2 regions of the Pseudomonas sp. DF11 genome follow, and region 1 is predicted to be linked to the other one. Evidence: predicted binding sites of a transcription regulator. Region 1 holds the regulator's gene; the other holds the start of a gene.
What was found. The regulator FliA, encoded in region 1, starts transcription of late flagellar genes. The targets are predictions, from matches to a motif close to CTAAAGTTTNNNNNNNNNNNGCCGNTAA.

Region 1 (8,261 bases):
TTTTGCGCCAGCGTAATGATCCCATTTGGAAAGTCACTGTTGGATGTATGCAACAGGGTTTGCAACTGGGCGCGGCAAATGATCAGCATCGTGGCTGCGTCCGGCGGGTTGGAGGGGGCGAACAGCGATGAGGACCAATTACCATTGGAGGTTTCAACGACGATTGCGTGGTAGTCGTCGTCCATCATGCCCCCCGGAATATTATTGGGGGTCCAATGTACGGAGGCTCTTTTTCTGTTTCTGAGGCTGTTGGCATAGATGCAATTATCGACAAAGCGGTGACGCAAGGACCAATCGGTGTTGATGATAAAGAACTTCATGATCGGCGAATTATTTTCACCCGCTGCAAACCAGTTCATGACGTCCGATGACATATCGTCCGGTTGATAGACCAGGGTGTATTTATGGGCCTGGATGGCGCGCAATTGATAGTCGGGCTTTGTCTCGTTGCCAACCCGATCGATGAAACTCTTCAATTCGCTGCTGGAGGGCCGATCCTTGCCGATCCAGCGCTGGTTAACGCCCGGCCAGAACAGCGGGTCTCGTTGCTCATCGTTGTAGGCGATCACAACGGTTCTCTGCAGGGCCCATAGCTGCCTGAGCACCAGGGCCTTCCATTTGGGCTCTATTAATTTACTGCCCAGGCGATTCTTGATAACCGTGGCCAGTTCGCGGTGTGCCGCGACGGTGAAATTCTTGAAGTCATGAAAGTCGAGGATGACCACCTCGTTGCGGTGGGCCGTGTGGAGATTGATGACGGCCTGCAAAACGTCACCTTCAATGTTCCTGCCAGAGTTCGAGCTGTGGAAGATTGCGAACCTTCTCCGATCACCTTGCGGGTAGCCACTGAAAAACTGGACCCTCAGGTCGAGCGCCCTGATGCCTGTTTGCAATTGGCTGTGAGGCGACACGTCCTGGCAGGTATCGTAGCTGTTGGAGTAAGAAGCCTGCTTGTCCATGCCGGCGTTGTGGGTGCCGGGCAGGATCAATTCATCAATCCGCAGGTTGCTGGTGGCATAGCGGCCCATCCAGTCAGTACGGATATTATTGAATGGTGAGCAGATGCCATCACTGACGCTGCCACTCGGGCACCAGCCGATCCTGGGTGACGAAAGAAATTCTTCGTCTGGAGGCGCGTCACCGTTGGATGACTGCTCATCGCAGGTTTCCAATTCGTCGGTAGGGTACGGGGGAAACTCTGGAGCCCTATAAGGCTTCAATACACCGTTTTCGTCCAGGTCGTCTGGATTCACATCCATTTGCACGGCAAGGGAAATATTGTCGGTCATGGCAAGCCCCCCTCTGGGTTGTTGCGGCTGTCCTCGATATCTCCACAGTCGCTCTGTCACTCATTCAATACCTCCGCGTCTGTCTCAACCACTCTCATAAGTGTCAGGTTGACGTTCCGCTTCAGGAGTGTTAGCGGCAAGTGTGATCGGGCCTATATACGAAGATGGCCATTAGTCCTTTGCTCCGAGGCTCATATCGGCGGGTGCGCGGAATTTAAGGCCTGGAGCCTCATGAGCGAGCGATATTTCCAGTTCCCGCAAAAGTTGGACGGCTTTTTGCACATGCAGGTTTTACGGCGCTCCGGGCGTCAAAAGTTTGCTTCACAGGAACGGGGAATATTGGTGGATCGCTCTCAGTTACTCAGCACCGCGCGCAGCAATGTCGTAGACCTCAGCCGGGGTAATCTGGGCGTGCCGCTGTTGCTGCTGGTCATGCTCGCCATGATGATGCTGCCGGTACCACCGTTCCTGCTGGACGTGTTTTTCACGTTCAACATCGCCCTGTCGATTGTCGTGCTGCTGGTGTGCGTATACGCCCTGCGGCCGCTGGATTTCGCCGTATTCCCGACCATCCTGCTGGTGGCCACGCTGTTGCGCCTGGCGCTGAACGTGGCGTCCACCCGGGTGGTCATGCTCCACGGCCAGGACGGGCACGCTGCCGCCGGTAAGGTGATCCAGGCCTTCGGTGAGGTGGTGATCGGCGGTAACTACGTGGTCGGTATCGTGGTCTTCGCCATCTTGATGATCATCAACTTCGTCGTGGTGACCAAGGGCGCCGGGCGGATTTCCGAGGTGAGCGCGCGTTTCACCCTCGATGCGATGCCGGGCAAGCAGATGGCGATAGACGCCGATCTCAACGCCGGCCTGATCGACCAGAGCCAGGCCAAGCTGCGTCGCCTGGAAGTGGCCCAGGAAGCCGAGTTCTACGGTTCCATGGACGGTGCCAGCAAGTTCGTGCGCGGTGACGCCATCGCCGGCCTGCTGATTCTGTTCATCAACCTGATCGGCGGCATGGCCGTCGGTATCTTCCAGCACGACATGACTTTCGGCGACGCTGGCAGGGTTTACGCCTTGTTGACCATCGGTGACGGTTTGGTGGCGCAATTGCCATCACTGTTGTTATCCACAGCGGCCGCGATCATGGTGACCCGTGCTTCGGGCTCCGAAGACATGGGCAAGCAGATCGGCCGGCAAATGTTCGCCTCGCCCAAGGCCCTGGCCGTTGCTGCCGGCCTGATGGCGGTGATGGGCCTGGTGCCGGGGATGCCCCATATTTCCTTCCTGAGCATGGCTGCCGTGGCCGCGGGCGGTGCCTACCTGTTCTGGAGAAAGCAGAACGTGCAGAAAATCCAGGCCCTGCAAGAGGTCAAGCGCCAGCAGGAACTGCTGCCGTCGCCGGCCCGTGCCATGGAAACCAAGGAATTGGGCTGGGATGATGTGACGCCAATCGACATGATCGGCCTGGAAGTCGGCTATCGTCTGATTCCATTGGTCGACCGCAACCAGGGTGGTCAGTTGCTGGCGCGGATCAAGGGGGTGCGCAAGAAGCTCTCCCAAGACCTGGGCTTCCTGATGCCTACCGTGCATATCCGTGACAACCTCGACCTGGCGCCGAGCGCCTATCGGCTGACCTTGATGGGGGTGATCCTGGCCGAAGCCGAGATCTACCCTGACCGCGAACTGGCGATCAACCCCGGGCAGGTCTACGGCAGCCTCAACGGCATCACCGCCAAGGATCCGGCTTTCGGCCTGGAAGCGGTGTGGATCGAAATCAGCCAGCGGGCCCAGGCCCAGTCCCTCGGCTATACCGTGGTGGATGCCAGTACGGTGGTGGCGACCCACTTGAACCAGATCCTGTACAAGCACTCCAGCGAGCTGATCGGCCACGAAGAAGTCCAGCAACTCCTGCAAGTACTGGCAAAAGGCTCGCCGAAGCTGGCGGAAGAGCTGGTGCCGGGTGTGGTTTCGTTGTCGCAGTTGCTCAAGGTGCTGCAGGCGTTGCTGGCCGAGCAAGTGCCGGTGCGCGACATACGCAGTATCGCCGAGGCTATCGCCAACAACGCGTCCAAGAGTCAAGATACCGCCGCCTTGGTGGCCGCGGTTCGGGTCGGCGTATCCCGCGCAATCGTCCAAAGCATTGTAGGCACTGAGTCCGAGCTGCCTGTGATCACTCTGGAACCAAGGTTGGAACAGATATTGCTCAATAGTCTGCAGAAGGCAGGACAAGGCTCGGAAGAGGGTGTTCTGCTGGAGCCAAGCATGGCCGAGAAGCTGCAGCGTTCGCTGATCGATGCAGCCCAGCGGCAAGAGATGCAAGGCCAACCGGTGATCCTGCTGGTGGCCGGTCCGATTCGCGCGATGCTCTCGCGATTCGGGCGCCTCGCGGTCCCGGGGCTGCATGTGCTGGCGTACCAGGAAATACCGGACAACAAGCAAGTGACCATCGTTGCGACAGTAGGGCCCAACGGCTGAGGTAGTGGTTTATGCAAGTGAAGCGTTTTTTCGCCGCCGATATGCGTCAGGCCATGAAGCTGGTTCGTGACGAGCTGGGCGCTGAAGCAGCCATCATCGGTAATCGCCGGATCGCCGGCGGTGTCGAGCTGACGGCCGCCCTGGATTACAAATTGTCGGCGCTGGCCCCACGCGTTCCGAACATGGAGCTCGAAGACGAGCTGCGCAAGACCCAATCACGCATCGCCAGCGCCCAGGCCGAACTGAGCCTGCGCAGCAGCGAAGGCGAGGCAGTGGCAGGCACCAATCGTCAATTGTTCGCCGGTCAGCCGCTGACTGCCGGCTTGCCGTTGACCGCTGCCGAGCCGCTGATCGAGCAGGCCCAAGCCGAACCGCGTCGTCCTGAACCGGCACCCGCAGCACCTGCCCGGGGTGTCGACCCGCGTGCCCTGGACTCGATGCGCTTTGAGCTCAATAGCCTGCGCGAATTGATGGAAGTCCAGCTCGGCTCCCTGGCCTGGAACCAGCTGCAAGGCAGCCGTCCAGCCCAGGCCAACCTGTGGCGTCGCCTGCAACGCATCGGCCTGTCCGGCCCGTTGTCCCGTGACCTGCTGGCATTGATCAATGGTATCGAAGAGCCTCGCCAGGCCTGGCGCATGTTGCTGGCGCACCTGGCGCGGATGATCGTCACGCCGGAAGTCGAGCCGCTGGAAGAGGGCGGGGTGATTGCCATGGTCGGTCCTGCCGGCATGGGCAAGACCACCACCCTGGCCAAGCTCGCCGCCCGCTACGTACTCAAGTACGGCGCCCAGAGCATCGCCCTGGTGAGCATGGACAGTTTCCGCATTGGTGCCCAGGAGCAACTCAAGACCCTGGGACGGATCCTCAACGTGTCGGTGACCCATGTGGATCCGGGCCAGTCCCTGGCCCAGGCATTGGAACCGTTGCTGCGCAAGCGCGTCGTACTGATCGATACCGCGGGCCTGCAAGCCAGCGATCCGGCCCTGCGCATGCAGCTCGAAAGCCTGGCCGGACGTGGCATCAAGTCAAAAAATTATCTCGTGTTGGCAACCACCAGCCAGAAACAGGTTCTAACCGCCGCATATCACAGCTACAAACGCTGCGGGCTGGCCGGCTGCATCCTGACTAAGCTGGACGAAACGGCAAGCCTGGGCGAGGTGTTGAGCCTGGCGATCGGTCATGAACTACCGGTGGCCTACCTGACCGACGGGCCGCGGATCCCGGATGATTTGCATCTGCCGCGCCGTCATCAACTGGTCAGCCGAGCCGTGAGTGTGCAAATGCAGGAAGAACCCAGCGAAGAAGCCATGGCTGATATGTTCGCTGATATCTACCACAGCCCGACCAAGCAGGTTGGCTGAGGTAATCATGAATATTTTTTGTACCTACATCGATGGTCTGCCATGCATTGTTCCGTATGCGAACGCGCAGCCAGTAATGTGGCCTCCGTCTAAGTAAGACAAGGTAAAGAACGAACATGGGCAGCATGCATCCCGTACAGGTGATCGCGGTGACCGGCGGCAAAGGTGGCGTCGGGAAGACTAACGTGTCAGTGAACTTGTCCCTGGCTCTGGCAGAGCTTGGCCGACGGGTCATGCTGCTGGACGCCGACCTGGGCCTGGCGAACGTCGACGTGCTGTTGGGGCTTACACCCAAACGCACCCTGGCGGACGTGATCGAAGGCCGTTGCGAACTGCGCGACGTGCTGTTGCAGGGGCCGGGCGGGATTCGCATCGTGCCGGCTGCCTCCGGCACCCAGAGCATGGTTCACCTGACCCCGGCCCAGCACGCCGGCCTGATCCAGGCTTTCAGCGACATCGGCGACAACCTCGATGTGCTGGTGATCGACACCGCGGCCGGTATCGGCGACTCGGTCGTCAGTTTCGTACGCGCTGCCCAGGAAGTGCTGCTGGTGGTCTGCGACGAACCGACGTCCATCACCGACGCCTATGCCTTGATCAAGCTGTTGAACCGCGACTATGGCATGAACCGCTTCCGCGTCCTGGCCAACATGGCCCAGAGCCCGCAGGAGGGCCGCAACCTGTTCGCCAAGTTGACAAAGGTCACGGATCGCTTCCTGGACGTCGCCCTACAATATGTCGGCGCCGTGCCCTACGACGAAAGCGTACGCAAGGCTGTCCAGAAGCAACGTGCCGTTTATGAAGCCTTTCCACGTTCCAAGTGCGCGCTGGCGTTCAAGGCGATCGCCCAGAAGGTCGATACCTGGCCGTTGCCGGCCAACCCGCGCGGGCATCTGGAATTTTTCGTCGAGCGTCTTGTGCAACAAACAGCAGGGCCCGTGCTATGACAGCCAGCGGTTACAACCATCTCTACAAAAAATCGGCACGGGACGCCCAATACGAATTGATCGAGCGTTACGCGCCACTGGTCAAGCGTATCGCCTACCACTTGCTGGCGCGGTTGCCGGCCAGTGTCCAGGTCGAAGACTTGATCCAGGCGGGCATGATCGGCCTGCTCGAAGTGTCGAACAAATACGACGCGAGCAAGGGCGCCAGTTTCGAGACGTATGCCGGTATTCGCATTCGCGGGGCCATGCTCGATGAAGTCCGCAAGGGCGATTGGGCGCCACGCTCGGTGCACCGCAATACTCGCATGGTCAGTGATGCAATTCGGGCAATTGAAGCTAAAACCGGGCGTGACGCTAAAGATCACGAGGTTGCGGCCGAACTCCAGTTGAGTCTCGATGATTATTACGGGATTTTGAACGATACCTTGGGCAGCCGCCTGTTCAGTTTCGACGACCTGTTGCAGGACGGTGGTGAACACGAGGGGCTGCACGAGGATGGCGCGAGTGCTCACATGGAGCCATCGCGTGACCTGGAAGATGAACGTTTCCAGAGCGCGCTGGCGGATGCGATTGCCAATTTGCCGGAGCGTGAGCGACTGGTCTTGGCGCTGTACTACGACGAAGAGCTGAACCTCAAGGAAATCGGTGAGGTCCTGGGGGTCAGCGAATCGCGGGTCAGCCAGTTACACAGCCAGTGCGCGGCCCGTTTGCGGGGGCGTTTGGGGGAGTGGCGAGCGCGTTGACAGGCAGTGTGGGGACACTGCGAACGAGGCTGGCCTGGCAAGTACTGCGCCAGTCTCCATCCGTTGTGCTCCAGACTGTTGTCGAGTGTTGTGCCGGATTGATTGAAATGGCGCGTCCAGGTGCTGGGCGCGTTTAAGACTGCTTGGAGGTCGAATTGGACAAGAACATGAAAATCCTCATCGTTGATGACTTCTCAACGATGCGGCGGATCATAAAAAACCTGTTGCGTGACCTTGGGTTCACCAACACGGCCGAAGCAGATGACGGGACCACTGCGCTCCCTATGTTGCACAGTGGCAACTTCGATTTTCTGGTCACCGACTGGAACATGCCGGGCATGACCGGTATCGACCTGCTGCGCCAAGTGCGTGCCGACGAAAAACTCAAGCATCTTCCGGTGCTGATGGTCACTGCCGAAGCCAAGCGCGAGCAGATCATCGAAGCGGCCCAGGCCGGTGTCAACGGCTATGTGGTCAAACCCTTCACGGCCCAGGCGTTGAAAGAGAAGATCGAAAAAATCTTCGAACGCATCGGTTAACGGCGCCACGGGGGAGCTATGGACAACGAATCTTCAATGGGCGATTTCGAATCGACCCTGAAAAAACATGCCCGCGAACTGGTCGACAGCCTTGAAAAAGGTCGCTTTGGCGATGCGGTTCAAATGATCCATGAGCTCAACCAGACCCGTGATCGCGGTCTGTATCAGGAAGTGGGCAAGCTCACGCGTGAATTGCACAGCGCGATTGTCAATTTCCAGATCGACCCGAATATGCCGCAGGCCGAGGAAGTCTCGCAGATCACCGACGCCACCGAGCGTCTGGGGTATGTGGTCAAGCTGACCGAGGCCGCGGCCAACCGCACCATGGATCTGGTGGAAAGCGCCACGCCGCTGGTCAATGGCCTGAGCGATGAAGCCCAGGCCTTGAGCACCGACTGGGGCCGGTTCATGCGTCGCGAAGTCGGGGCTGAAGAGTTTCGGGAACTGGCCCGTCGGGTCGACGGTTTCCTGACGCGCAGCAGCACCGAGAACCGCGCCGTGGCAAGCAACCTCAACGACATTCTGCTGGCCCAGGACTATCAAGACCTGACCGGCCAGGTGATCAAGCGTGTGACCCAGCTGGTCACCGAAGTGGAAAGCAACCTGCTCAAACTGGTGTTGATGGCCAGCCAGGTCGACCGCTTTGCAGGTATCGAACACGACCGTGAAGCGATGCTTGCTGAAAAAGATCCACAAAAACATCTCTCTCAGGGTGAAGGTCCGCAGATTCATGCCGATAAAAGAGAAGACGTTATGTCCGGTCAGGACGATGTGGACGATTTGCTGTCCAGCCTTGGATTCTGAGTTTTAGCCCTGTTTTAGGAGCAGCCATTAATGAGCTTCGGCGCCGATGAAGAGATCCTTCAGGATTTCCTGGTTGAGGCCGGCGAGATTCTAGAGCAACTGTCCG
Region 2 (8,261 bases), on a different contig from region 1:
TTATCCGCCAGCAGGCTGTAGTGGATCTGGAACTGCTTGTGCTCTTTCGGCGCGATCGTGGGAACCAGGCCCAGTGGTCGCTGATACCGACGGTTGTAGGAAAAACTGGTGCCTGGTTCCAGCCCGGTCACGTAGCCCTGGCCTTGGGTATCGGTGTTCTTCCACAGGGAGAACACGGGAAGCGTGCTGGTATTGAAGCCCACCGACACGCCGAGGCTGCCGGCCTTGTTGTGCAAGACGGTAAGCGTGTCGCCCTTGGCGTCGGCGTACGGCACGACGTTATAGACGGTTTCGTCGTAATCCTTGGTGGGCGCGCGGTAGGTCTGCCAATCAGGCAGATCGCCCTTGGCCTTGTCGTTGAACGGCGAGACCTGCTGGACCGGTGCCGCGAAACGAGCGCCCTGCTCCAGGAACGGCGTGCTGAAGTTGCTGTGATAGAGCGCCTGGTATTCCTTTGGATAGTCGCCGTTGTTGGTCAGCGTGTCGTTGAGCGCGAACGTCACGCTGCCAGGCTCGGTGACCAGTTCGGTCTGCACCGAGAAATCGACCTTCTTGAAGGCCTGCTCCTTCAACTCGCCTCGCAAGGTGATGGCGTAAGGCGGTTTTTCATCGATGTGCAAAGTGACCTTGTTGGCCGGGATATTGGCGGCGCGACCATGCAGGGTCAGCAACTCACCATTGTCCATGCCGGGATGGCCGACCCATTCGTAGCCACAGCGAGTCACCAGTTCGTTGAAACCTTCGAGCCAGCCCAGCCCGCCTCGACCGTTCAGCTCAATGAACGCCGGATTGACCACTTCCTTGACGGGCGAATCCCAACCCATGCGCACATTCCCGACCGAAGCCTGCAACACGTTCATGCCGCGGGTCGGGACGACTGAAAGCTTCAGCGTACCGTTGTCGATGTCGACGATGCTGACGCCTTCCTGGCGGCCACCGTGCAGGGTGCGCATCGTCACGGAAAAGGGCTTGCCGGTCTTCACGCCGAGTTGCTGGCTGGTGATTTGCCAGGGTTGAGCGGCTTTATCCGTGTCCAACAGGACGTAATCCCAAGCCATCGCATGGGAGGTAGCACCCAGCACGCCAAGGGTAATGAGGAGTTTGAGCGGAGTCATGATCGTGACCTTTTATTGGAGTTGTGCGGTTTTTATAGACTTGAAGAAACGTTTCAGCAAGCCTAAAAACAGCAAATTCCGTAAAAGAAGGAAGATCCTGGGCAGGGACTTTGCGAGAGCGTGCTCGCGAAAGCGGTGGGTCAGTGGGTAAAGAAGTGGCTATGCCGGCGCCTTCGCGAGCAAGCTCGCACACAGGGATTTGGAGTGCCCGCCAAAAGCGCGAACATCCGTGAGCAAAAACTGTGGGAACGGGCTTGCTCGCGAAAGCGCCGGACCAGTTTCGATGACGTTGGCGGTGAGATCGCCTTCGCGGGCAAGCCCGCTCCCACAGGGTTATCCGGTAGTTGCGAGCTTGATGTTCGCCGCCAAACTGTGTGCAGTGCCTCAGCGGAACCGATCAACCTCTTGGCGCAGGTCCTGGGCCAGTTTTTCCAGTTCCTTGGCGGTGAGTGCCAGGTTCGAGACCACTTGGCGCTGTTCGCTGTTGGCCATGGCGATGCTTTGCAGGTTACTGCTGAGCAGGGTCGCGGTGCTGCTTTGTTCCTGAGTGGCGGTGGTGATCGCCGCAAATTGCTGGCCGGCCGAGCGGCTTTGCTCGTCGATGCGCGCCAGGGCCATGGCCACATTGGCGTTGCGCGACAGGCCTTCCTGCATCAACAGGTTACCCTGCTCCATCGTGCTGATGGCATTGCCGGTTTCCTGCTGGATGCTGTTGATCATGCTGGAAATTTCGTCAGTGGCCTGGCGGGTGCGGGATGCCAGGCTGCGGACTTCATCAGCCACCACGGCAAAACCACGGCCCTGCTCGCCTGCGCGGGCGGCTTCGATGGCGGCGTTCAAGGCCAGCAGGTTGGTCTGCTCGGCGATCGAGGTGATAACGCCAACGATGCCGCCGATTTCCTGGGAACGCTGGCCCAAGGTATTGATGACCGTGGCCGTGCTGTTCAGCGCGCCGGCAATTTGCTCCAGGGACGACGATGCTTCGTCCATCGAGGTCCGGCCAATACGGGTTTGCTGGGCGTTTTCCTGGGCCAGGCGCTCGGTGTTGCCCATGTTGTCGGCAATGTTCAATGAGGTCGCACTGAACTCTTCCACCGCGCCAGCCATGCTGGTGATTTCGCCGGACTGCTGCTCCATGCCTTCGTACGCCCCGCTGGACAACCCGGACAGCGCCTGGGCGCGGCTGTTGACCTCCTGGGAGGCCTTGCGGATGTGCTCGACCATGGTCGACAGGGCCTGGCTCATCTGGTTGAAGGCGCGGGCCAACTGACCGATCTCATCATGGCTCGACACGTTCAGGCGCACACTCAGGTCGCCGGCGCCCAAGGCTTCGGCCTGGCGAACCAGGTCGCCGAGCGGCGCCAGTTTGCTACGCAACAGCCACATCGCCGAGCCCACCGCCAACAACATCGCCAGCAGGCTGCCAATGGCCAGTTGCGTACCGACGCTCCAGGTCACGGCGCGAATCTCGGCTTTCGGCATGCTCGCCACCACCGCCCACGGCCCGCCCTCGAACGGGACGGCAACGCTGTAGAAATCTTCGGCGGTATCGGTCCAGAACGTGCCCTTGCCCGGTTTCTTGACCAGCCCAGCGATGGTCGCGCTCGCCTGGTCCAGCGCCTGCACGCCGGCCGGCGGCACCAGCCATTTGTTTTGTTCATCCAGCAAGGCCAGCGAACCGGTCTGGCCGATGCGGAAGCGCTTGAGGTTCTCGAACTGCGCATTCTGCGCGTCGGTGTAATCGAAACCTACATACAACACGGCAATGATCTTGCCGCTGCTATCGCGTACGGGCGTGTACTGCGACATGTAGAAACGTCCGAAAAGCAGGGCTCGACCAATGTAGCTCTGCCCGCTGATCACCGGACCATAGGCAGGGCCGGCACGGTCGAGCACGGTACCAATGGCCCGCGTACCGTCCTGTTTGCTGACTGAGGTACTGACGCGGATGAAGTCGTCGCCACTGCGCACGAACACCGTGGCAACCCCGGCGGTCATCGCTTTGAAGTCATCCACTTCCTTGAAGTTGTTGTTCAACACTTCGCCGCCCAGGCTCAAGCCGGGGGTTTGTACGCCCGCCACCGTCACCGGCTGGTCCGGATGCACACTCAGGCCCGCGCTGAAGCGTTTTTCGAACAGACCGGCCAAGCGCTGAGTGCTCTCGCGCAAGGTGCTGTGGAAGGTATTGAGCTGGTCGGCCATCAGGCGCGCTTCGCTGGCCAGGTGCTCTTCACGGGTGGCAAGGTTGGCAGCGTCCAGCGAACGCAGGGCGAAGACGGTACTGCCGGAAATCACGATCGCCAGTATCACGGCGAGGGCAAGGCCTAACTGTGAGGCGATCCGGGCGCGGGGTTGAGACATGACGGCTCCTGGCCGAGAGACCGGATCATTCTGATCACGTCGCACGCTCGGCATTTTATTCGGGTGAGGTGTAAGTAGGCCCTTTCTGAACGAGGGTCCCATCTTCACGGATTCGGCGGCAAAGCCAAATACTTGAGCGGTTTGGAAGGATTAATGCCAAGTAGCTATCACGCCAACTGCAACGTTTCAGCCCAGACGCTCGACGTCGGGTAATTGCATGGCCTTCACCTCGCCCTGGAGGAAGTCGCTAAGTCGGCGCAAACGTTCACCACCCGGGCGGGTTTTTGGCCAGACCAGGTAATAGTGTTCACCACTGGCGACTGCTGTCGGCCATGGCAAGCTCAGGCGCCCCTGGGCGACATCCTCGGCCACCATCAACAGGTCGCCCATGGAGACGCCATAGCCGCGTGCCGCCGCGATCATGCCCAGCTCCAGGGTATCGAACACCTGCCCTCCCTTGAGCGAAACCTTGTCGGACAGGCCCATGCGCTGCAGCCAGTTGCGCCAGTCCCGGCGATCCGGCGTGGGGTGCAGCAGTTCAGCGCTGGCCAACCGCGCCACATCCCAGGGCTGGTCGTTCAACAGGTTCGGCGCGCCCACCGGGATCAACTCCTCGGGAAACAGCAAACTGGCCTCCCAGTCTGCGGGAAAGTGCCCATTGCCCAGCAATACGGCGCAATCGAAGGGCTCGACGTTGAAGTCCACCGAGTCGATGTCCATCCAGGCGCTGGTCAGTTGCACCTCGTTGCCGGGCTGCAAATGCCGGAAGCGACTCAGACGCGCCAACAACCAGCGCATGGTCAGGGTGGAAGGCGCTTTCATGCGCAGGATGCCGTCCTCGCCATGCAAGGTATGGCAGGCGCGTTCCAGCGCCATGAAGCCCTCCCGCACACCCGGCAATAGCAACCGCGCCGCCTCGGTCAATTGCAGGTTGCGCCCGCTACGCAGGAACAGCCGGCAGGCAAAGTGATCTTCCAGCGTGCGAATGTGCCGGCTGACCGCGCTTTGGGTGATCGACAGCTCTTCGGCGGCCCGGGTGAACGAGCTGTAGCGCGCCGCGGCTTCGAATGCCCGCAGCGCATAAAGAGGCGGAAGACGACGAGGCATCGCAAAAGCTCCATGGCGTTGTTTGCCAACCCTACCAGAAACCCACCCAGCATGAGTTTTAATCATGCCAGCGATGTTTTTTATCCTTTTGTGCAATCCGCCGAGAGCGCCGAGAATCGTCGCTTTACTGCCTTGTTTGAACATGGAGCGTGATGATCATGCGGCATCCTGTGCGTACCGAACTCTGGGCCATCCTGCGGCTGGCGGGGCCGTTGATTGCCTCACAGTTGGCGCACATGCTGATGGTGCTCACCGACACCGTGATGATGGCGCGCCTGAGCCCCGAAGCCCTGGCCGGCGGCGGGCTCGGAGCGGCCACCTATTCGTTCGTGTCGATCTTCTGCATCGGCGTGATCGCCGCGGTGGGCACCCTGGTCGCGATCCGCCAGGGCGCAGGCGATGTCGAAGGCGCCACCCGGCTGACCCAGGCCGGGCTGTGGCTGGCCTGGTTGATGGCGCTGATGGCCGGGCTGCTGCTGTGGAACCTCAAGCCCGTGCTGCTGATGTTCGGCCAGACTGAAACCAACGTGCTGTCCGCTGGACAGTTCCTGCTGGCGCTGCCGTTCGCCCTGCCCGGTTATCTGAGCTTCATGGCCCTGCGCGGCTTCACCAGCGCCATTGGCCGGGCCACACCGGTCATGGTGATCAGCCTCGGCGGCACGGTGGCGAACTTCCTGCTCAACTACGCGCTCATCACCGGCATGTTCGGCCTGCCGAAACTCGGCCTGATGGGGATCGGCCTGGTCACGGCCATCGTCGCCAATTGCATGGCCCTGGCGCTGGCCTGGCACATCCATCGGCACCCGGCCTACCGTGCCTACCCACTGCTCGACGGCCTGTCGCGGCCCAACCGCCAATACCTCAAGGAACTGTGGCGCCTGGGCCTGCCGATTGGCGGCACGTACGCAGTGGAAGTCGGGCTGTTTGCGTTCGCCGCGCTGTGCATGGGCACCATGGGCAGCACACCGTTGGCCGCCCACCAGATCGCACTGCAAATCGTCTCGGTGGCGTTCATGGTGCCGGCGGGGATGTCCTACGCCATCACCATGCGCATCGGCCAACACTACGGCGCCGGACAGTTGCCGATGGCGCGCCTGGCCGGTCGGGTCGGGATTGGCTTTGGCGCGGCGGCCATGCTGGCGTTCGCCATGGTGTTCTGGTTGCTGCCCCATCAATTGGTCGGCCTGTTCCTGGACCACGACGACCCGGCGTTCCGCGACGTGATCAACCTGGCCGTAAGCCTGCTGGCGGTGGCGGCGTGGTTCGAGCTGTTCGACGGCACGCAAACCATTGCCATGGGCTGCATTCGTGGACTGAAGGACGCCAAGACCACCTTCCTGGTTGGCCTGGGATGCTATTGGCTGATTGGCGCGCCGGCGGCGTGGTGGATGGCATTTCACCTGAACTGGGGGCCGACCGGCGTCTGGTGGGGCCTGGCCCTGGGGCTGGCTTGCGCGGCCGTGAGCCTGACGCTGGCGTTTGAATGGAAGATGAAGCGGATGATTCGCAGTGAGCCTGGGCAGCAACGTTTCGAGGTCGTTCAGCCTGAATGAGCATCCCTTGTGGGAGCGAGCCTGCTCGCGATGGCGATGTGTCAGTCAATATAGCTGCCGACTGGTCTACCGCTATCGCGAGCAGGCTCGCTCCCACAGGAATTTGTATTAGCTCATTTCCAGTGTGGACTGCTGATTGCCATCGAATGTCAGGTATTCAACCAACTCCGGCAGCGGCAACGGCTTGCTGATCAAGAAGCCCTGCACCTGGTCACAACCAAAGCCGCGCAGCAGGTCCAGTTGCTCCCGGGTTTCCACACCTTCGGCCACCACCTCCAGGTTGAGGTTGTGGGCCAGGTTGATCATGGCGTGCACCAGCTTGCGGTTCTCTTCACGCTGCTCCATGCCGCCAACGAAGCTCTTGTCGATCTTGAGCAAGGTGATAGGCAGGCTGTTGAGGTGCACGAACGAGGAGAACCCGGTGCCGAAGTCGTCCAGGGAGAAACGCACCCCCAGGCGACCCAGGGCATCCATGGTCTGCTTGACCAGCTCGCTGCGGCGCATGACGGCGGTTTCAGTGAGTTCGAATTCCAGCCATTGTGCCTCGACACCCCGCTCGGCAATCAGCCGGCTCAAGGTCGGCAACAACTGGCTGTCCTGGAACTGCCGGAACGACAGGTTGACCGCCATGTGCAACGGCGCCAACCCCCGCTCGCGCAGGGCCTGCATGTCCCGCAGCGCCCGGGAAATCACCCAGTACCCCAGCGGCACGATCAGGCCACTCTGTTCGGCCAGCGGCACGAACTCACTCGGTGGCAACAGTCCGCGTTCGCCATGACGCCAGCGCACCAACGCTTCGAGGCCGACAATGTGGCCGCCATCGAGGTTCAGCCGTGGCTGGTAATGCAGCTCCAACTCGTCACGGCGCAGGGCCCGGCGCAGTTCGCTTTCCAGGTCGGCGAGGCTGCGGGCGTTGCGGTTGATGCGCTCGTTGAAGATATGAAAGGTACAACCCTGGGTGCTCTTGGCCTGCTGCATGGCGATGTGGGCGTGCCACATCAGCGGATCGGCGCCGGCCTGGGCGCGAGCGTGGGCAACGCCCAGGCTGCAGCCGATCAGCAGGCTTTCACCGTCCACCCAATAGGGCTCGGCCAAGGCTTCGGTAATCCGCTCGGCCATCCACTCGGCCCGTTGTGGCGCGCGGCGGGTATCGATCAGCAGGGCGAATTCATCACTGCCCAAGCGCGCCAATTGATCGCCGGCTTCCAGGGAGCCCTTGAGTCGCGACACCACTTGCAGGATCAAGCGGTCACCGGCCTGGTGGCCGAGGGCATCGTTGGCGTGACGAAAGTTGTCCAGGTCCAGGTGACCGAGGGCCAGGCCACGGCCGTCGTTTTCCGCCAGGCGTGCCGCCAGCAGCGTCTGGAAACCCTGGCGATTGGCAATGCCTGTCAATGGGTCCTGTTCAGCAAGGCGCTGCAAGGTGTTTTCCAGCACGCCACGTTCGCGCACATGGCGCAGGCAACGACGCAGGGTCGCGGTGTCGAGGACATCACGCACCAACCAGTCGCTGACGCCGTCGGGGGCCAGCGCCGGCTCGTGCTCAAGCAACAGGATAGTGGGCAGGCTGCAACGGCCCGGCGCCGGTTGCAACGCCGCAACGGTCAGCAACACCGCGTTGCGATTATCTTCGAACAGGCTGCTGACTGACTCCCAGCTCGGGGCGCTGATCAACACGACCGAGGGCCCCAAGGGCGCCAGGCACTCGCGCAATATTGCTGACCACGCAGGCTCTTGGGCCAATAACAGCAAACGCAAGGGTTCGACAGGCGTTGACAAGCTGACTCCCTAGACTCTGCAAGGTGGTAGGCGCCGGCATTATGACGTGCCGATGGGCAATGACCAATGCCAATGGTTCTCAAACACGCGCTTTCGGCGGTTTTTTTCCACGCGAAATTCCTGCGCTGAACGCAATTGGCTCCACATCCTGCGTGAAAGTAGCAGAAGCGGCAAATGACAATGCGGTGTGCGTCACAAGTCGGACAGAGCAGCACAATTCTCTGAGCCTGTTAAAATGCCGGCCCATTTCGCAAACGACTCCCTGACTCTGTCATGTCCCGACTCAATCCCCGGCAGCAAGAAGCCGTGAACTATGTCGGCGGCCCTCTTTTGGTGCTCGCCGGCG

Region 2: AC30D9_RS08400 (methyl-accepting chemotaxis protein) is a predicted target of FliA. The motif match lies at 3,586-3,613, and genes of this name have one in related genera.

What each region holds. Positions count from the first base shown of each region.
Region 1 covers NZ_JBYVYN010000005.1:62,056-70,316, forward strand. The annotation lists gene AC30D9_RS16365 (hypothetical protein) at 1-1,289, opposite strand, end outside; gene flhA (flagellar biosynthesis protein FlhA) at 1,632-3,761, shown strand; gene flhF (flagellar biosynthesis GTPase FlhF) at 3,773-5,122, shown strand; gene fleN (flagellar synthesis regulator FleN) at 5,239-6,069, shown strand; gene fliA (RNA polymerase sigma factor FliA) at 6,066-6,812, shown strand; gene AC30D9_RS16390 (chemotaxis response regulator CheY) at 6,980-7,351, shown strand; gene AC30D9_RS16395 (protein phosphatase CheZ) at 7,370-8,155, shown strand; gene AC30D9_RS16400 (chemotaxis protein CheA) at 8,186-8,261, shown strand, end outside.
Region 2 covers NZ_JBYVYN010000002.1:388,231-396,491, reverse strand. The annotation lists gene AC30D9_RS08405 (aldose 1-epimerase family protein) at 1-1,115, opposite strand, end outside; gene AC30D9_RS08400 (methyl-accepting chemotaxis protein) at 1,500-3,476, opposite strand; gene AC30D9_RS08395 (LysR substrate-binding domain-containing protein) at 3,663-4,583, opposite strand; gene AC30D9_RS08390 (NorM family multidrug efflux MATE transporter) at 4,742-6,136, shown strand; gene AC30D9_RS08385 (putative bifunctional diguanylate cyclase/phosphodiesterase) at 6,245-7,915, opposite strand; gene rep (DNA helicase Rep) at 8,189-8,261, shown strand, end outside.